Regions from separate parts of the Paenibacillus sp. FA6 genome, predicted to be linked through region 2. Evidence: riboswitches for the same ligand, from Rfam matches in the RefSeq annotation. Region 2 holds a riboswitch; each other region holds the start of a gene.

Region 1 (5,163 bases), 2.9 Mb from region 2:
AAGCCGTCATGATGGGATGGGCCATATTCATTCTATGGGCTGCTTACATATTAGATTTGATCATTGGAGATCCACGTTGGCTACCCCACCCTGTGATCGGTATGGGTAATAGTATCAAACGGATAGAGAAGATGATTCGTAATCATGTCTCTCATCCGGAGAATTTGAAAAAAGCCGGAATTCTACTCCCAATCATGATAGTGGGCGGTTCGCTGCTTATAACGTGGGCATTGTTGAGAGGCCTTTATATGATTCATCCGTGGCTTGCAGTGGGAGCTGAAATCGTATTAATTGCTACGACGATTGCTACGAAAGGACTTAAGGATGCGGGTATGGAGGTGTATAACCACCTTGACCGAGGGGATCTACCTGCTGCGAGGCAAGCACTTGGCATGATTGTTGGACGTGACACAGACCATTTGGAAGAGCCTGAGATTGTTCGCGGAACAGTCGAGACCGTCGCAGAGAATATTGTTGATGCCATTGTGTCACCGTTGTTCTATGCACTTATTGGAGGAGCCCCACTGGCGATGGCTTATCGTGCTGTGAATACATTAGATTCCATGGTTGGTTACAAGAATGATAAATATATCAACTTAGGATGGGCTTCGGCCCGATTGGATGATGCCGCTAATTTCATTCCAGCTCGAATAACAGGGGTACTATTGGTCGTTAGTAGTTGGCTTATGCGTCTTGATTATAAAAGGTCATATCGCACCATAAGACATGACGCCCGTCTCCATCCGAGTCCTAATAGTGGATTTCCTGAATCAGCTGTAGCTGGAGCTCTAGGTATCCGGCTCGGGGGTGAGAATACGTATCACGGTGATGTATCTTTTCGCGCCTATATGGGTGAGTTCTTACGTCCAATGGCTAAGGGGGATATTAAGTCAACCATACGGTTGATGCTAGTCGCATCGCTGTTATTCCTCGTGTTATGTATTATTGCTATATGGGGTTGGGGTGGAACATTATGGAGTTAGAATTGGTATGTATTCGGCATGGCAGAACGCAGTGGAACAGGGACAAACGTTATTTGGGACATACGGATATAGGAATACTCGAAGAGTCACAGTTGGAGCTTTTGTCAGTGAAAGAAGCCCTTAAAGAAAGGGTGTTCCAAAAGGTATTCTGCAGTGATCTGAAGAGATGTAGGGAAACGTTAGATTTGATATATCCTACTTCAGCTGATCAGGTGGCTTTTGATAAACGTTTGCGAGAGATGGATTTCGGAGATTGGGAGGGGCAGACCTACGATCAGTTAAAGCATTCTGATATGTATAGAGAATGGCTGGACAATCCTCAAACGGTGACTCCGCCAGGAGGAGAATCTTGGGGATGTTTTCAGCAGAGACTGGTGGACTTTATGGACAGTTTGGTGTGTATTATGAAAGAAGAAGATAACGACAACCCTATGCGTTCTATACTGCTTGTTACACATGGTGGGGTCATCAGACAACTCGCCACGATGACGATTCCTGACTTGATGTTCTGGGATTTCACCGTTGATCCGGGAAGCTTGTTATCGTTGAAGCTTACGATGTATGAGGGGCAATGGGTAGGACGCTTAAAATGACCCAATATTTAGAGGATGTTCAAAAATCCGACTTTTTGAACTCGAACTATAAGGTCTTGTTAACAATTGGTTTGTAAGGTATCTCTTTTTGATCTATAATTTTGAATAGAGAAGCAAGAACTGTGCTTAAATGAATATAATAACCTTATAAGGTCTAGGAATGTAGAAGCTGAAATAATTGCTTTTAACTCTAGTTAAAGGGGAAGCCGGTGTGAATCCGGCACGGTCCCGCCACTGTGAATCAGGAATGTTAGCTAACCTGTGAGTCAGGAGACCTGCCTTATGAGAAGTACGACGATCCTTCGAGGAAAGGGTTACGTTTGGCTTGTGGAAGTGCCTGTGATTTATTTTAGGTACATAACATACGGCATCTATAGTAGTAACATATGATGCCTGTACAGACGTAATCCCTGGTTCTTTCTAGAAATAGAGGATCAGGGTTTTTGCTATGCGTATATCCTTTCGAAAAGGGGATTCATTGAAATAACAAGGAAAGCATCTCGCACATGATGGAATAAGAAGATAGAGGAGAGAAATAATAATGAAACAAATTTGGAAGAATTGGACCACAGGGGCTTTAGCGCTCATACTCGTACTATCACTTGCGGCTTGTGGAAGTAACAATGAACCGAAGCAAGTAACAGGGCAAGCACCAACACCTACAGAACAAGTCACTCCACCCGTAGAACAGGCAAATGAATTGAGAACGGAATATCCACTAACCGTAGCGGATGCGACAGGTGAAACATTTACATTTACAGAGGCTCCGAAGCAGATTGTATCTATTTCCCCAGCCGAGACGGAAGCCTTGTTCGCGCTAGGATTAGATGATCAAGTTGTTGGAGTATCTGATTATGATGATTATCCAGAAGCTGTGACAACGAAGCCCAAAATGGGTGGTCTGTACAATCCAAACGAGGAAGCGATTATTGCGGCACAACCAGATCTTGTCCTTACAGGTATTTCTATGAGTGTAGAAGCTACTGAGAAGCTGCGTGGTCTAGGAATTACGATCTTCAAGACAGATCCGAAATCGGTGGATGATGTCATTGCAAATATTGAATTGTATGGTCAGATTACAGATCATCAAGCAGAAGCGAAGATCGTTACAGAAAAAATGAAACAAGAGCGAGATGAAGTGACAGAAGCGGTTAAATCACTTACTCCTGATCAGAAAAAGAAAGTATATATTGAGTTTTCCCTAGGCTGGACGGTAGGTAGTGGAGAGTTTATGGACGAGTTAATCACCCTAGCTGGCGGAGTTAACGTTGCCGGAGATATGGTGGGTTGGAATGAAATCAGTGAAGAGAAAATCATTAATGATAATCCTGATGTCATTCTGTACTCCAAGAATGTCATTGATGAGAATACAAAGGAAACATTAGACCAGATTATTAAAGCTCGCAGTGGCTGGAATAAAATTACAGCGGTTAAGAATGATGCTATTCATGCATTAGATGATAACCTGCTTAGCCGTCCGGGTCCACGGGTGACAGAAGGTCTTAAAGTCATTGCAAATGCTATTTATCCTGAACTTATGAAGCCATGAGTAAAAAACTGGCTGGGTATGGAGGACTTGGGGTAATCTTGCTTATCGTGAGCTTCCTGCTCTGCCTTGGAATGGGGGCTGTGGAGCTCCCTATCAAGGATATTATAGGGATTCTATTGCACCGATTACCTTGGGCTGGTGATGCGATCACTCCAACATGGAGTCCTGCATATGAACAGATACTGCTTAAGGTGCGATTGCCTAGAATTATACTAGGTATGCTGGTTGGCGCGGCACTTGCAGTTGCTGGTTCTGGATTTCAGGGAGTATTGCGTAATCCCCTAGCTGACCCATTTACGCTTGGAGTATCTTCTGGGTCTTCTGTTGGTGCGGCTGTTATTATTTTTTTCGGAATGCAGTATTCACTTGTAGGTGCTTGGACTCTTCCTTTGGTTGCTTTCTTAACTGGCATATTGACTCTTTGGGGAGTCCTATCTTTAGCACGCGATGGAGGTAAGATCCCCACAAATAGTCTGATCTTATCCGGTGTTGTTATGCAATCATTTCTAGGTGCAATCGTATCCTTCTTAACTGTGATGTCGAAGCAGACGATTAATGAGATCATGTTCTGGACGATGGGGGGACTTAGTTTCCGCGGATGGTCATATACACTTATGCTGTTGCCATACGTATTGGTTGGATTTGTTGTTATTTGGGGTAGTGCACGTTCTTTGAATTTAATGGCACTTGGCGAACGTCAGGCTGCGCATATGGGTCTTCATGTGGAGCGACTTAAGCTGAGAACATTGATCATATCCACCTTGCTTACAGCAGCGGCTGTATCCGTATCCGGTGTGATTGGATTTGTAGGACTCGTTATTCCTCATATCATTAGATTGATTACCGGACCTGATTATCGACTTATCGTTCCATTATCAGCACTTGGGGGCGCGATCTTCACCATGTGGTGTGATACCGTTGCGCGTTCACTTCTTGCTCCTACGGAAATTCCGCTTGGAGTTGTTACAGCATTCATAGGTGCGCCGTTCTTTGCTTATTTGCTGTACCGTAATAAGAAGCAGAGGAACGGAGGTATGATATGATCGAGGTGACAAAGGTATCCAAAAAATATGGTGAATTCTCCGCACTTCGAGATGTAGATTGGTCGATACGAGAAGGTGAGTGGTGGGGCATCATCGGTCCTAATGGGAGTGGTAAATCAACACTTCTCCAACTAATATCTGGAGTCGATAAGGTCAGTAGCGGGGAACTTATGATTCAGGGACGTCATGTCTCGGACTATAGTCGACGGGAGCTATCTCAGATGTTAGCCGTACTCCAGCAAGATGGTCTTCCTGCGATTCATTATCCGGTTCGAGATATTATAGAAATGGGTAGATACCCATTTCAAGACTGGCTCGGACGAGATCGGGGTAATAATTCTGCAACCATTATTGATGACATCATGTCCAGATTACAACTGATTGATCTAAGTGATCGCCCATTGGATGAACTCAGTGGTGGACAAAGGCAACGTGTCGCATTGGGTAAAGTGATGGCACAGGAGCCACGTATTTTATTGCTAGATGAACCGACAACATATTTGGATATTTACTATCAGCTTCAGTTCATGGAAATGGTTTCTACCTGGCGCAAAGAGACAGGGATTACGGTTATTGCGGTACTCCATGATTTGAATTTGGCAGCTCAATTCTGTGATAAACTGTTAGTGTTACAAGAAGGGGAAGTAGTCGGAATAGGGACGCCGGAAGAAATGTTAACGAAGGATAACATCCGCAGGGTCTACGAAGTGGATCCAGCGGTTGTCCAGCATCCAGTTAGCGGTGTCCCGCAGATCCTTCTATCCCGTTATTGAATGGATGATGTTATTAGAAGGAGTGATGATGAGTGAGTTTGGACATTATGGAACGTATCGGGGAGATTCGTGGTCTTAATCAGGATGCGATACAGGCCGCGAAATTACATATAAGTAATCTGACGGTTCCACCTGGAAGTCTGGGTAAATTGGAGACTATGGCGATACAACTTGCTGGTATCACAGGAGTTGTAAAGCCATCTTTTGATCGTAGAGAAGTCA
Region 2 (5,163 bases):
GTAGTGTAACGCCATTGTAGCGTATCGCCATCACTTAGAGTATACTTACTTGCTCCATAGTTGGGGTACCAACCGTTGACATTATACATCCAGCCACTACCGCTACCGTGGTCAAATTCTCCATCACCAGCTATAGATTCTACATATACGCTCCCGTATTTTTCAGTCCATATATAATCGTAGCTGATACTTCTGCTATCAAGCATTCTTTTTAATACTGTCCATGCTGTATCACCAGATTGTATTTCCACACTTGTAGGTGTAACCACATAATCTTTGTTGATGGTTAGCTTATCGACTGAAAGCGTCACATATTGTTTGGGTTGAGGAACAGGAACGGTTCCACCGCCGGTATTCCCTCCATCACCGTCACCGCCAGGCGTTTCTATTACGCTGGAAGTATACGCTATGAAATCAGTAAAGTGGTTTGTTTTGACGATTAAGTCATTTCCACTGTCATAGGCGTACTCATTATTGCTACTATTTAGCCCTTCTGAATCACCAGCATATTTGTGAATCGCATGAATGGACCCACCTTGGATATAAGCAGCTTCCTTACCGCTCATCCCCGCAAAGGTTAACGTAATAAATTGGCTAAACTCTATCCTTGTATTGCCGCCCATGGAGAACGCTTGAATAATGTTATCCAGCTTCTCACCCTCAGGAACAATCCCGTTCACTTTATTTATTAATGCCGCATCAGTTTTATCTTTAGATGTCATTAATTCAAGTGCAGATGCATCACCACTTGTCACTTGTGAACCCTTCGGAATAACTAAGGATACATTCCCCTTCGTAGCCTTTAATTCAGGTAAACTGCTGTTCACAGGCAAATTAACACTAACCGTCGAATTCTTATCAGCTGGGATTTCTAATGTGATTTCTTTGTTGCTATCCTCTAGATGGATAGGAATGATATAATCTAGCTCATCTTCTGGAATGACAACTTCTGGTTGATCGCCAGATGGCAAGGTTACTTCTATTTCTTTTGGTGACTCTGGTACTTCTGGTACTTCTGGTACTTCATCAGTCATATCATAAAGACGGTTTTTACCATCTACAAATCGATCATAAGCAACAAGTGCATACGTACCTTGATCCGTAGCCATTCCATCTACTTGCCCTGATGCAATATGCTTAAAGCCACCTTCAGGTAAAGCAAAGGTAAGTAAAGCATCGATAGCTGACTTTCCATTTTTGATAAATCTTGAATCTGTATGTGGATCGATACCCAATCCGGTTAAAGCTACAACAACTTGTGCAGTACTTTCAGTGTTGCTACTACCCAAGCCCGCAAAATTACCCGTACTTGCATAACTACCATCGTCCTTTTGAGCTTGTGATAACCAAGTAATTGCCCGATCAACTGCAGCTCCTACATCCGTGTTCGTTGTATAATATGGCGTAAGTCCTTGTAGTGCCATTGCCGTTATATCGGGATCTGGGCCCCCACTGCCTAATGCCCATCCTGCTGCAGCATCAGTACCCTTCTTTATTTCTGCATTCAAAATATATTGTATGAGCATTTCTCTCGTTGTTTGAACGGTCACGCCTTGCACTTGTGGTACTTCGTAGTTCTTACTATCAAGTCCGATAAGAGCAAAGATAGGACCATTAATACCTTGTCTTAGAAGATAATTAAAATCAGCTAGAGATTTCTTTAAATCGTACCCACCGACATCACTTATATCTTTGCCAATGGAACCGAGTCCCAGTATTACTCTTGAATGTTCTGTACTTTTATTTTTATCAAGATGACCATTGTTGTTTTTATTTGAACTTAATTCAATTACTTTATTTACTACATTGCTATAGTAAGTTTCGTAATAGTTACTAGGCACAGGATAATTGGCTCTTGCTAGTGATAGAATCGACCACTCTCCGCTAATCGTTCCAAATGTCGGATTATCTACGGTTTGAACAAGAAAAGTAAGATTCTTATCTAACTGTTCCTTTATTACATCGGTGGATCTTACTTTGTTGAAGACTTCTTTGTAATGGACGACTAGAGTTTCCTCTGCCTTATTTCCTGCTCCGTCTATTGCAGTTATTATAACTATATTATCGCCAGCATCTAGAGAAACTTTGTATTCCTCATTTGAGGCTGATATGACAACGCCATTTAACCTAACCTCTGGCGTTATATCATGATATACATGGTCTGTGACCGTTACTTTAAAACCAAATTCCCTTTCTGTTACTTCCTCATTATTTACTAGTCCTTCTACTACAATAATTGGACTTTCTGTATCTTCCTCTTCCATATTCGTATGTACTTGTGGTACAGATTTTATTACATCCGCATATGACACAGTCAAACTAGTTGAAAACATGGACAAAAATACACTTACAACAAGTAACCAAGCTATGAATCTATTATTTCTCATTTGTACAAACTTCCTCTCATTCTCTTGCTCATAGTAAAAAACGTGATGACACCAACACAATAAAAAAACCCCTCAACATGACATAGTTAAGGGGTTTAATAGAGTAAACAGCTGATTAGCGTGCACTAAAAAACACCTTCCTATCCATCGTAGAGTTAAGGTATATCAAAACAGGCAGGTATTCTGGCTCAAGTATCATCATCCCTACAACCTTCCCAGTTTCCCAGTGGTTTCTTGCAAGGACTCCTCTATTACAGCGGCGGGACCGCGTGGGATTGTCACCCACTTCCCTTTTAACCAATTCATCGTTCAGTCTATCGAACGAAAACATCGGCACCTGTTTTTCTTATTTTATTATCTTGGTCATCATCATATCTAATATATCTTCTTTTGTCATGTTAATATTTTCTTGTCAATATCTCCCCATTTAATGGTAGTCTCCATGATCAGAGAAATAAGGACTCCCATGATGAATCCATTACTAATTATGGGTTGTACAACAGCAGGTAGATTAGCGAATAGCTTAACATCTATTGACATCAGACTTACCCCTATGAGAACTGGTGCTGCAACCCTATGAATAGTGATCGAATCAAATGTGTATCCCTTTAAACTTTTAAAAGAAGTTCCCAACAACTGAAGATAGGCAATAAATAGTACTGCGTTCCCCACTGAGATCGGGAGTGTTGCCAGCATTACCCCAAGGGACGGAATGATTCCTAGAATGATAATAAGTGCTCCTCCAATAAAGAATGGCTTTCGATGAAAGATTTGCGTACTTTCCAAAAATCCGATAGAAGAAGCAAACGGTGCGTAAGACACAAGCCCGAATAACGATGCTACCATACAATATGCACCTGTTAAGAAAAGGGAGTTTCGATATTGACTCGTTGAAGCCTTTTCATTTAATAGTTTAGAAGCTGCTTGAAGAGATGCGATCGTATTGCTCATATTAATAAAACAGCCTAAAAAAGTAATAGTGATAATCCCAAATTGTAAATTTGGACTGCCCAGTGGAAATATCGAAAAAACACCAACTTCGTTCCCACTTAGGGAGTTTGCAGTTGGAAAGAACATAGCATAAAGGCTCCATCCTACGACGATGCCGATTAATAATGAAAAGTTTCCTATGTTCTTACTTCCTTTAATTTTTAAGAGAGCTACAAAGATAGCAATTCCTAATGAAAACAATGTGATCGGCAAATCCAATGTCCCATCTTCATTCACTGTCAACATACCTTTAAAAAAAATAAAAGCGAGCTGAAACGTTAACAGTAACAAAAATACGTTCATCACCATTGGGCCGAATATCTTACGAATAAAAGGAATCGCATTACAGGCAGCCAATATCATAATTAGAGCCCCGGCAAGCAGCATTCCTGTAGCAATTCCCCCTCCGATTTCGACCAGACTAAGTCCAAGTGTAGGAGCAGATAAGCATAAGTTAAGAATTAAAGCCCACATGACACCGGAATGACCTTCCATCAAGGGAAACCGATGCCCAATTAAGCCCTGCAAAATACACGCGACACCTGTCACAATTAGCGAACTTCGTAGAATTGTAGCCACCTCATGGGGAGGTAAATCAAAAGCTAAACCGATTGAAATCGGCACAACGACAATGTTAGCAAAAATGAAAAACACCCATTGTATCGATGCAAATATCGTTACTCGAGAAGTAATTTCCTTCATACTCACCCTATCCTTTATATTAGTAAAATCTCTATTTCTGTTGATCTGATGATATCACAACAACAAAGTCAGCTAAGCTTAACAAATAGACCGCCCCTCGCAAGGTATGCAGTCTATGCTTTCTCGTATTATCGAAGCTTACCACTTAGAAGCTATGTATTGTGCATAATATCAGTAACTGCAAAATCCTTTTAACATTTCATTATAACCACATGCTCTTAAACTTGCAAAATGGAAATCTGTACAATCTAATTGGTCTTAATACAATCTGCCAAAAAAACCAAAGGCTGACCACCCATTTTTGTGGTTCCAGCCTTTGGTTCTGACTTGGTATTATATTAAATCAACCTTATCATTCCAATGTAACCTTAGGGCTTAAGGTAATTTCAAATACACGCTCCCAAATATAATCAGGATTTGCATACGCAAGTGATGCGCTAAAATATTCTGAAAATAACCACGTTGACCCGCTGATTTGGCGTACATTGCAAGCATTCGTCGAAGAGCCGATCCGGAAGGCACTTTTCCCTGCAAGGGTGTTTGTGTAAGTCTGCATCCGATCTCTCAGAAGGATAATCATATGGTTGTAGTCACTCGTCGAGTTGAAAAGACCCATATTTTGATCCGGATAAAGAACATTCGTATACAGCGTATGTTCTCTCGAAAAGGTTCGGATTTCGGCAATGGCCACAGCTTTATAGTAATAGTCTTTCAAGAAACGTTTGAACAAAAGCGACCCATGCGCATTCACTGCCTTCTTTAGGGCTGCGGAATGCGTTTCCGTTACCAAATATGCGTACCGTGCCTGTCCCATTCCAAGTGCAATCCCGATTTTATTCCCCGCAGTATTCCACGCGCTGTATCCAAGAAGACCTCCTGTGAATGGACTGTCGAGTAATGCCCCTGTTACCGTTCCATTAGCCGCACCGTTGGCCACAAAATCAATTGCGATGGTCGGGATACGGTTCTTACCATTAGATTGAATACGACTCACCGCACTGGATACTTCGTTAGCGTCCGTAATTGCGATAATTTCCAGGTCATACGAACCACTTGTGACAAATTCACCGCCAATTATTTCAAT
Region 3 (5,163 bases), 2.4 Mb from region 2:
TTTCTTCAAACTGAATATATTTCTTCAACCATTTAATATCTTGACTCTTAAAGCATTTGAGTATTTCTCTTTTCTTCGCTAATATATCGTCATCTAATTTTATATCTGAAGTATGAAACACATAAATATCTTTCTCTATTAATTCATGAACTAGTTTCGATAAAACTTGATGCTGCGTGTGACCATATTCTCCCTCTAGGTTATGAGTTACAACTTTGTCGAATGGTTGCCTTGCTAACACCTCTTCCAAATCTGACTTTAAACGAGACTGGTCAAAATCACCGCCCCATTTGTCCTCGTACTTCCATATTTCATACTCTGCATCTACCTTTTTCATTACTTTCTTGAATTCCTTGCATCTTACCTTGTTGTCACCGTTTGTCACACAAATGACCTTCCACCCCTTTTCTTGTATCAGCTGAGCTCCGCCAAAAATAGTTTCATCATCCGGATGTGCAACAATCATTAACTTATTGTAAGTCATAGCCCTCCTCCTTTCGTATGCTCTTCTTGTATATTTTGCATATATCATTGGATACAACGGAAATTTCAAAGATTTGTTCGGCCTGTTGTCTCAGCCCTTTGCTACCAAGTAAATTCGGGTTTTCCAAGAGCAATGCATCTTTCACAGCGTTTGTAATATTAGCTTGGTTCAAGGGAAGAAGCATTTTATGATCACAAAAGTAATACTGCATTGCCTTATCAAAATTATCTAATGTTACCAATCCGAAGGTTCCAGCTGCACCGATAGCTATTACTGGTCGCTCACAAAATATGGCTTCCAAAGCAACTCTTCCAGTTCCCACAACATAATTACTTATTGAATACAAATCAGGCATATCCAATCGATTCCCTATATACTGGATGCGATTTGATTTGATTGTTTCGTTAATACGCGTTTTTATTTTTTCGGTCTTCATACCGTCACCGGCAATAAGAAGATGCATGTCTGGAAACTCTTTAAGCAATTTATTTTCACATGCCTTTAACAACAGCTTGCATATCTCATATTTCTCATCTTCCAGTCTGCTGGCGTACAGTAAAACTCTAGATTTTTCAGGGATATTTAATTTTTCCTTGAGATCTGATTTCTTTACAGCAAATTCATTCATATCAATCCCATTTGGGACATGGATCGAATAGATACCTTTATTTCCCAACCATTTCTGAACAGGTATACTGACACTAATAAAAGTAGGTTTAATTGAGCATTTATTGATTGCCTCGTGCAATATCGAGTTATCGTAGTAAGTTCCGTGAATCGTATAAATCATCGGAATATTTAACTTTTGAGATAATTGTACCGCATATCTGGCACTACTCTCCAAATGAGCGTGGATCAAGTTTATTCCTTTGGTTCGTGTCCATTCAACAAATTCTTCCTTATTTTTTTTATAATTATAGACTTCACATGACAGCATTCTAAATTTATTTTCCAAAGGCCCTGCGTCCCCTGCTACAAAAACTGATACTCCTTGTTTTAATAATTCTTTTGTAAGAGAAAGAACATGCGTCTCTGTTCCACCTATGTCAAAGGCATCCAAAATCATAAGCACTCTTACATCTTTATCATCCAACTTCTTCACCCCATTCTTTTTGAAGAATTTCTTTTATATTCTTCTATTATTAAATGGTAAGAAACAAGATTCGAAACGGCTTATAACTAAACTCTTAAAAAATATGTTTTAAATTAAGAAAAACGCCTGTCGGCGTCTTTGGTACAAGAGTTATTATCAGGGGCGGAATGCATCTTTCTTCTCTTGGAGTAGGGGTTAGACTTCCCTCTTTTTCCTCCGGTTTCGATCTTTTTCGAATTAACTTCAACACAATAAGTTCCACGAAAAAAATTATACTTTCTAATCTAGCAAAAGAAGCGCGGATTCTCAAATATGAGAATCCGCGCCACATAAGGTCTTGCAGGATGCTGGTGAAGGGAATTGAACCCCCGGCCTACGCATTACGAATGTGTTGCTCACCCCTGAGCTACACCAGCATAAATAGCATCTTTCCTTCAGAAAACCATTATTTCAACTCTAATCTACCAAAAAACAATGGTCACTCTTTGGCAGATTTGAGATTACTTTAATTTTTCTTGAACCGACTGTATTTTCTGTGCACTAGAGGATGCCTTATCCCGACGATCATCCAGTTTAACAGACGTAGAGACTCTCTCTGCCCCCGATAGAAATGGAGATTCATGCAATGCGGCAATAGCACTCCATACTAATTCAAGAGGCCCTTCAATGATGGTACTCATCGATGTTAATTGATACGTTATTCCCTGCTGATCTTTCAGAACTCGCTGCATATCCGCAACATAAGCACTTAGACTTGTTGTTTGCGTTCCTATCGGAATGACTGTCACTTCTGCAATCGCCATGTTTATTTCCTCCTCTTACATTTCTTGATCTATTGTAACCATTTCACATTCTTTTCGCAAAATATAACACAAATATTTTATTCTTTCTCGCAAACGCAAGTCATAGAAGGCTTGGCAGGGTTTTCATGATTTTTTCATGAGAATCTTTCATTAATACTTGTTTACAAACACCATATATTGAGTTAGATTTATATAGCGCCACTAAATATAGTGAAAACAGGTGATTCGGCTCGTACATCAAATCCGGATCTTAAAAGGGAAGTATGGTGCAATTCCATCACGGTCCCGCCACTGTAACCCAAGAATCGAGCTGCATATTGCAGTCGAATAGGCACAGCCATTGCCACTGTGAGCACAAGCTTATGGGAAGGCGCTAGTTGCCGAATAAACGAACTCCATCTATATATGGAGCACGAATCCGTTTGCTTGGGAAGTCAGGAGACCTGCCTGTTCGACATACACAATAAATCCTACGGTGAAATAGGAAGGGTGGAATATAATAATGGTACTTATGGAATCTAGAAGTAGCTTCTCCTTGGAAGAAAAGATGCTACATGAGGTATCAGGTTTTGGCCACGATATTACAGAGAGTCTAAATGTAGAAATGCTACGTGAGAATGCCAATCTGAATGGGGAAAGCTTTTCAGGGAAAATAGGGAAATTCGGCAGTGAATATGCTAAATGGTACGCAAGATATTACATAATCCCCAAACAACTCATGGCTGCCGTGGATCATAATGATTTATATGTACATGATCTTGATCAATACGCGGTAGGTAGCACGAATTGTATCTTCATTCCATTCGACAAACTTCTATCTCGGGGCTTCAGTACAGGAAGTGGCAGTGTTCGCACACCACAATCCATTTCAACTGCGATGGCCTTAGTTGCGATAATATTTCAATGTCAGCAAAATTCTCAATACGGCGGCGTTTCCGGGAGCAAACTGGATCATGATTTAGCTCCATATGTCGCCAAGTCATTTGCGAAACATTTTCAAAAAGGGGTACACTACTTTAATGAGACTTCTGTGGTCGAAGAGTGTAACATCCATCTAGGTAACCTATCGTTACCCAACTCTCATCCACGTTCTTATTCTTTTGCTATGCAAGAAACTAGGTCAGAATGCCTTCAAGCTGCTGAGAGCTTAATCCATAACCTAAATACGATGTCCAGCCGCGCTGGAGGTCAGATTCCATTCACCAGCATCAATTATGGGACATGCACCTCACTTGAAGGTCAAATGATCATTGATAGTTTACTTAGCGCAACCATGAACGGGCTTGGATGTGGCGAAACACCTGTATTCCCCATTCAAATCTTCAAATGCAAACGTAGTATCAATCAGTCGCCAGGGGATCCTAACTATGATCTTTTCTTGAAGGCGGTTGAATGCTCAACGAAACGATTGTATCCTAATTTCGCCAACATAGATGCTCCCTTCAACCTACAGTATTATGATCCAGCAGATCCCAATACTGAATTCGCTACGATGGGTTGCCGTACTCGTGTGCTTGCCGATCGACATGGTCGCAACCGTTTGTCTGGTAAAGGTAACTTATCCTTCAATACGATTAATCTTGTTAAGTTGGGTATCAAACACGGTGTAGTTAATGGCAATATCAAGCCTAATGAGGATGGATTCCAACAAGATCTCTATCATTTCCTAGATATCGCACTTGATGGACTATTACACCGTTACAAAATCCAATCTCGCCAACCTGCCAAAGCCTCGGACTTTATGATGCGTGAAGGGGTCTGGGAAGGCGGAGAACTGCTAGGTCCTGACGACTCCGTAGAAGAATGCTTGAAGCACGGTAGCCTGTCCATAGGTTTCATCGGTCTGGGTGAATGCATGAAGGCTATGTATGGTAAACATCACGCTGAAAGTGATGTAGTATATACCAAAGCCTTGGAACTCATCTCCTCCATGCGTCGCTACTGTGATCTGAAGAGTGAAGAACATGATCTTAACATCACGTTGATGGCTACACCAGCTGAAGGTCTGTCAGGCAAGTTCACGAAAAAAGATCGAGAAGTATTCGGGTCCATTCCAGGCGTAACGGACCGCGAATACTACACTAATTCTTTTCACGTACCGGTGTATTATAACCTGCCAGCTGCGCGGAAGATTTCACTTGAAGCCCCTTTTCATGAATTGTGCAATGCAGGAGCTATCTCTTATATTGAATTAGATGGAAATGTGCGTAGTAACCAGACTGCTTTTCTCAAAATAGTTCAGTTTGCATTATCACAAAATATTGGCTATTTCAGCATTAACCATCCTATTGATCGTTGTAGCGCTTGCCATTACGAAGGCATTATCGGGGATACCTGCCCACACTGTGGAACAAAGGAAATCGACGTGCCCATGTATCGCCTGCGTCGAGTGACCGGTTACCTAACGGGTGATTACCAGACTCGCTTTAATGCGGCCAAGCAAGCCGAGGTACGCGATCGGGTCAAACACAGATGAATATTTGTGGCTACTATCCTGAATCCATTAATGAAGGTGATGGCCTGCGGGCCGTCATCTTTCTTAGTGGTTGTCGTCACCGATGCCCCGGTTGTTTCAATCCAGCAACGTGGAACTTCAACTACGGAGAACCTTTTACGGAACAACGTCAACAAGAGATCATTACTGAAATGGCTAATAACCCCCTACTTGAAGGGTTGACGCTAGCTGGGGGGGATCCTTTCTTCTCAGCAGATGAGGCAGCTGATTTCATTGATAAGGTTCGGGCAACTCTTCCTAACTTCTCCGTATGGATCTATACCGGCTA
Region 4 (5,163 bases), 2.5 Mb from region 2:
GCCAACACTTGAAAGATGGAAGCGAATAAGCCTGAAACTACGGCAAATGATAATAGACTGAGCTCGGATTCGAAGAATGATCGACCAATAAAGGCTAATCCGCTAAACATCGCACCGATAATGAGTAGGCGCTTGCGGCTGGTACGGTCTCCGAGCAGGCCTACTGGAATGAACATTAGAGCGGTAGCTAAGGATTGAATACTGATGACTTTTCCATTCATAACATCCCCATAACCAAGATCCTGGATGAATAAATTATATAAGACGGAGAACATACCGTTTCCAATCTGAAATAGTATATTTGCTAGAAAGAATAGTTTGATATTTAGAGATAGATTATTCCATCCCTTGATGACCTGATGTATATAACGCATGGTGTGTTCGTATCCTCCTATATGTTCTAACCAACCTTACTATTCTAACAGGTTTGGTGCGGGTGTGATGTTCTACAATAATTGGAGTTAGTATGCTTCGATGAAAGGATTGTTTTAACGCATAGAAGTAAGCGCTTAATCTCATAGTTGACACTTCTAGATAGGAGTATTAAACTTATGGTTAATACGTTTATTAAAACATAATACAAATATTAATAACTGAAAGTGAGGCTGTACAATGGTCAATCAAATTACGATTCATGCAGATCAACCAACGGGTACAATTAACCGTAACATTTATGGTCATTTCTCCGAGCACTTGGGACGGTGTATTTACGAAGGGTTCTGGGTAGGAGAGGATTCACCTATTCCTAATACTGCTGGGATTCGTAATGACGTGGTTAAGGCTCTAAAACATATTAAGATACCTGTATTACGCTGGCCGGGAGGCTGCTTCGCTGATGAATATCATTGGAAGGATGGCATCGGACCACGTGAGAATCGTAAGCAAATGGTTAATACGCATTGGGGCGGTCTAGTGGAGAATAACCACTTTGGAACACATGAGTTTCTTCTATTATGTGAGATGCTAGAGTGCGAGCCTTATATATCTGGGAATGTGGGTAGTGGCACCGTTCAGGAAATGTCTGAATGGGTGGAGTATATGACCTTTGATGGCGTGTCTCCGATGGCGGAATTGCGCAGTGAGAACGGTCAAGATAAGCCATGGAAAGTTAAATATTTCGGAGTAGGTAATGAGAACTGGGGCTGCGGTGGTAATATGCGTCCTGAATATTATGCTGACCTATACCGCCAATTTCAGACCTATGTCCGTAACTATGGGGACAATAAAATTCACAAAATTGCTTGTGGCCCGAATGTGGATGACTATCAGTGGATGGAAGTCCTGATGGCAAATGCACATCGCCACATGGATGCAATCAGTCTGCATTACTATACTCTCCCTGGAGACTGGGCTAACAAGGGCGCAGCTACAGGATTTGAGGAGTCTGATTGGTTCATCACGTTAAAGAAGGCGTTATGGATGGATGAGTTGATTACGAAACATACAACTATCATGGATCGCCATGATCCTGAGAAGCGTGTAGGACTTATCGTAGATGAGTGGGGCACTTGGTTCGATGTAGAGCCAGGAACGAATCCAGGTTTCTTGTATCAACAGAACACCATTCGTGACGCATTGGTTGCAGGATTGACCTTCCATATTTTCCATGAACACTGTGATCGGGTGGAGATGGCGAATATTGCTCAAGTCGTGAATGTATTGCAATCCGTTATTTTGACAGAAGGCGAGAAAATGATTCTTACACCTACGTACCATGTATTTGATATGTATAAGGTGCATCAAGATGCTGAGCTTCTATATAGCCATACCGTGACCGCGGATTATGAGCTGGATGGCAACAAGATACCGCAAGTGTCTGTATCTGCTTCCAGAGATAAGCAAGGTGTAATCCATATTAGCTTGTGTAACTTGAGTCATCAAGATGGGGCAGATTTGAACATTGATCTGCGTGGATTAACTGGAAGTAACGTGAAAATAAGCGGAACGGAATTAAAGGCTGCAACAATGGATGCTCATAATACATTTGATCAACCTGACAATGTTGCACCATCTGAATTCACTGCATTTAAACAGATTGGAACAGATATTCAAGTGAAGCTTGCTCCAATGTCGGTAACGGTGCTAGAACTGATTGCGGAATGATTGGACAAGACGCTACATGTAAAGGATGCCGTGAAGAGTACAGAGTAACGGATCAGCAAATTGCTCGTATACTCTCTTCAGTTAAATTAACTCCAGAGCAAAGTGTAACCGATGCGGTATATGTCGAACGATTACAGATATGTAGTGGCTGTACCAAGCTAATGAATAATCATACTTGCACGTTATGTGGCTGTATCGTGCCAGTTATAGCGAAGTTTAGAGATAAGAAATGCCCCTATCCAGGGGATGATCGCTGGGCAAGTTGTAGTTAATTTGGTCTACCAATTAGTAGGATGAAGTAGCTTGATTCTAGGAATATGACGAATTTAGTGCTATACGAATTGTACGAAGTCGGATGAGAATCCGGCTTTTTGTATTTGATATTTGAATTAATCACGACTATAATGGTGGGAGAACTAATTAAATGATATAGTTGCATGAAAATTCACACTAATGTATATTATGCATATAAGACAATGACAAATGAATATTGTGGAAATAGGTGCTCTAGTTTATATAGCTTGAGCTTAAAAGGGAAGTTCGGTGTAATACCGACGCGGTCCCGCCACTGTAACAGAGGAGTCGCTGCTAAGTAACCACTGATTTTAGGATCGGGAAGGGGAGCAGATAGATTACGATTCTGGAGCCAGGAGACCTACCTATTTAGACAGCACTGCTTTACCTACGGGAGATAGGAAGGTGTTAAAGATTGCAGCCAAGCTAGGCATATTTGAGGCATCTTTATCCTTTTTATTGAGGAGAGAGATGTCTTTTTTGATATGAAATTTAGTTATAAGGAAATATGAGGAGGAGTTATTTACACATGTTAAAGAATAGTAATCTAGGTTATCCGCGTATTGGAGCTAATAGAGAATGGAAGAAGACACTAGAAGCATACTGGGCAGGCAAGCTTGATGAAACGCAACTAACGAGTCAGTTGGAGAGTATTCGATTGGATCATTTGAAGCTTCAGCAAGAGAAAGGAATTGACCTTATTCCTGTAAATGATTTCTCGTACTATGATCATATACTGGATGCGACAGCAATGTTTGGACTTGTACCCGAACGCTTTCATTATGAAGGAGGCGTTGTTCCGTTCTCTACCTATTACGCTATGGCAAGAGGAGATAAGGGTGCGGCAGCATGTGAAATGACCAAATGGTTTAATACCAATTATCATTATATTGTGCCAGAACTGAATGGGGCAGTCCCAACGCTTACTGAGAACCGCCCACTCAAAGCCTATCAAGAAGCGAAAGAAAAGCTGGGAATCGAAGGGAAACCTGTATTGATTGGATTGTATACTTATTTGAAACTATCCAAAGGTTATGAGCCGGATCAACTAGATGATCTAATAGAGCAATTCCTACCGATCTACACACAAATTGTACAGGAACTAGCACAAGAGGGTGTTCAGTGGCTACAAATTGATGAGCCTATTCTTGTTACATCGATAACGCAAGAGGATCTGGTACGAATTCGTCGTATTTATACAGCCTTGCATGAAGCAGCACCAGAATTGAATGTGATGCTACAAACGTATTTTGAAGCGGTCGATCATTATGAAGAGATTGTTTCACTACCAGTTCAGGGATTCGGGCTTGACCTAGTTCATGGATTAGAACAGAATTTGCAGTCGATTAAGAAGTTCGGATTCCCTGAAGGGAAAACATTGGGTGCCGGTGTGATTGACGGACGTAACATTTGGCGTTCTAATCTTGAAACTCCGCTTCAATTGCTGAAAGAGCTCTCTGAATTTGTATCTTATGATCGTATTATCGTTCAACCATCTTGCAGCCTACTGCATGTTCCGGTGACCACTAAACCAGAAACAGCATTAGATCCTGTGTTACGAGATGCTCTGGCCTATGCGGATGAGAAGTTAGATGAGATTGTTCTTCTTACGCAAGCTGCTAGTGGTAGTCAAGAGGATGTACAAGTAAAGTTAGATTATAGTCGAAAGGCAGTCGAAGCACTTAATGCATCTCAGTCGAGAAATCGTGTTCATGTTCGACAAGCTGCTGCTAATATAGATACACAGCCATCGACAAGAAAGAGTACGTTCGATAAGCGCCACGTTAGCCAACAAGAGAAATGGCAACTTCCATTCTTACCAACGACGACGATTGGTAGCTTCCCACAGTCACCCGAGATCAGAAAGGCACGTCAGAATTGGAGAAAGGGAGAATGGACGAACGAGCAATATGAGAAGTTCATTCAAGAGCAGATTCAAATCTGGGTTAAATTACAAGAAGAGATTGGGATAGATGTATTAGTTCATGGCGAATTTGAAAGAACGGATATGGTTGAATTTTTCGGTGAGAAATTGAATGGGTTCGCATTTACATTGAATGGTTGGGTACAATCCTATGGCTCACGCTGTGTGAAGCCGCCGGTGATTTACGGAGATGTAGAATTCATTGCTCCGATGACTGTGAAAGAAAGTGTGTACGCACAGTCGTTAACAGATAAACCGATGAAGGGTATGTTGACAGGCCCATTGACGATATTGAACTGGTCCTTTGTACGTGATGATCTTCCTCGTAATGAAGTGGCCTTCCAGATTGCTTTGGCATTAAGGGAGGAAGTAGAGGCGTTGGAGAAGGCTGGCATTGAGATGATTCAAGTCGATGAGCCTGCACTTCGTGAAGGACTACCGTTGAAGAGAGAAAAGTGGGATAGCTATCTAGATGATTCCATTCTTGCTTTCCGTCTGTCTACATCTACTGTAAAAGACACAACGCAAATCCATACCCATATGTGCTATTGTGAATTCCACGAGATGATCGATGCGATCCGGGCATTGGATGCCGATGTTATTTCCATTGAAACATCGCGTAGCCATGGTGAACTTATTCATACTTTTGAAGAATCTACGTATGAGCTAGGTATTGGGTTAGGTGTGTATGATATCCATAGCCCGAGAATCCCGCCAGTAGAAGAAATGGTAACGATGATCGATAGAGCACTACAAGTGTTAGATCCATCATTATTCTGGATTAATCCAGACTGTGGCTTGAAGACTCGTGGGTTGGAAGAGACGGTAGAATCTCTGAAACA

Evidence for each region. Region 2 has a riboswitch for cobalamin ahead of ACP8HI_RS02970 (S-layer homology domain-containing protein). Riboswitches for the same ligand answer to the same signal wherever they lie in the genome.
Region 1: it holds a riboswitch for cobalamin, as region 2 does, so the genes downstream of both, ACP8HI_RS16850 (ABC transporter substrate-binding protein) here and ACP8HI_RS02970 (S-layer homology domain-containing protein) in region 2, are expected to answer to the same signal.
Region 3: it holds a riboswitch for cobalamin, as region 2 does, so the genes downstream of both, ACP8HI_RS19580 (anaerobic ribonucleoside triphosphate reductase) here and ACP8HI_RS02970 (S-layer homology domain-containing protein) in region 2, are expected to answer to the same signal.
Region 4: it holds a riboswitch for cobalamin, as region 2 does, so the genes downstream of both, metE (5-methyltetrahydropteroyltriglutamate--homocysteine S-methyltransferase) here and ACP8HI_RS02970 (S-layer homology domain-containing protein) in region 2, are expected to answer to the same signal.

What each region holds. Positions count from the first base shown of each region.
Region 1 is NZ_CP188820.1:3,591,584-3,596,746, reverse strand. Features, by position in the region: gene ACP8HI_RS16865 (adenosylcobinamide amidohydrolase) at 1-12, shown strand, start outside; gene cbiB (adenosylcobinamide-phosphate synthase CbiB) at 9-983, shown strand; gene ACP8HI_RS16855 (histidine phosphatase family protein) at 974-1,576, shown strand; cobalamin riboswitch at 1,710-1,873, shown strand; gene ACP8HI_RS16850 (ABC transporter substrate-binding protein) at 2,118-3,125, shown strand; gene ACP8HI_RS16845 (FecCD family ABC transporter permease) at 3,122-4,168, shown strand; gene ACP8HI_RS16840 (ABC transporter ATP-binding protein) at 4,165-4,941, shown strand; gene cobT (nicotinate-nucleotide--dimethylbenzimidazole phosphoribosyltransferase) at 4,989-5,163, shown strand, end outside.
Region 2 is NZ_CP188820.1:648,501-653,663, reverse strand. Features, by position in the region: gene ACP8HI_RS02970 (S-layer homology domain-containing protein) at 1-2,387, opposite strand, end outside; cobalamin riboswitch at 2,544-2,743, opposite strand; gene ACP8HI_RS02965 (uracil/xanthine transporter) at 2,781-4,079, opposite strand; gene ACP8HI_RS02960 (DUF4127 family protein) at 4,432-5,163, opposite strand, start outside.
Region 3 is NZ_CP188820.1:4,259,059-4,264,221, forward strand. Features, by position in the region: gene ACP8HI_RS19560 (PIG-L deacetylase family protein) at 1-484, opposite strand, end outside; gene ACP8HI_RS19565 (glycosyltransferase) at 471-1,577, opposite strand; tRNA gene ACP8HI_RS19570 (tRNA-Thr) at 1,923-1,993, opposite strand; gene ACP8HI_RS19575 (MTH1187 family thiamine-binding protein) at 2,078-2,380, opposite strand; cobalamin riboswitch at 2,582-2,845, shown strand; gene ACP8HI_RS19580 (anaerobic ribonucleoside triphosphate reductase) at 2,892-4,856, shown strand; gene nrdG (anaerobic ribonucleoside-triphosphate reductase activating protein) at 4,853-5,163, shown strand, end outside.
Region 4 is NZ_CP188820.1:4,127,225-4,132,387, reverse strand. Features, by position in the region: gene ACP8HI_RS19025 (MFS transporter) at 1-374, opposite strand, end outside; gene ACP8HI_RS19020 (alpha-N-arabinofuranosidase) at 613-2,103, shown strand; gene ACP8HI_RS19015 (DUF6171 family protein) at 2,100-2,375, shown strand; cobalamin riboswitch at 2,587-2,780, shown strand; gene metE (5-methyltetrahydropteroyltriglutamate--homocysteine S-methyltransferase) at 2,927-5,163, shown strand, end outside.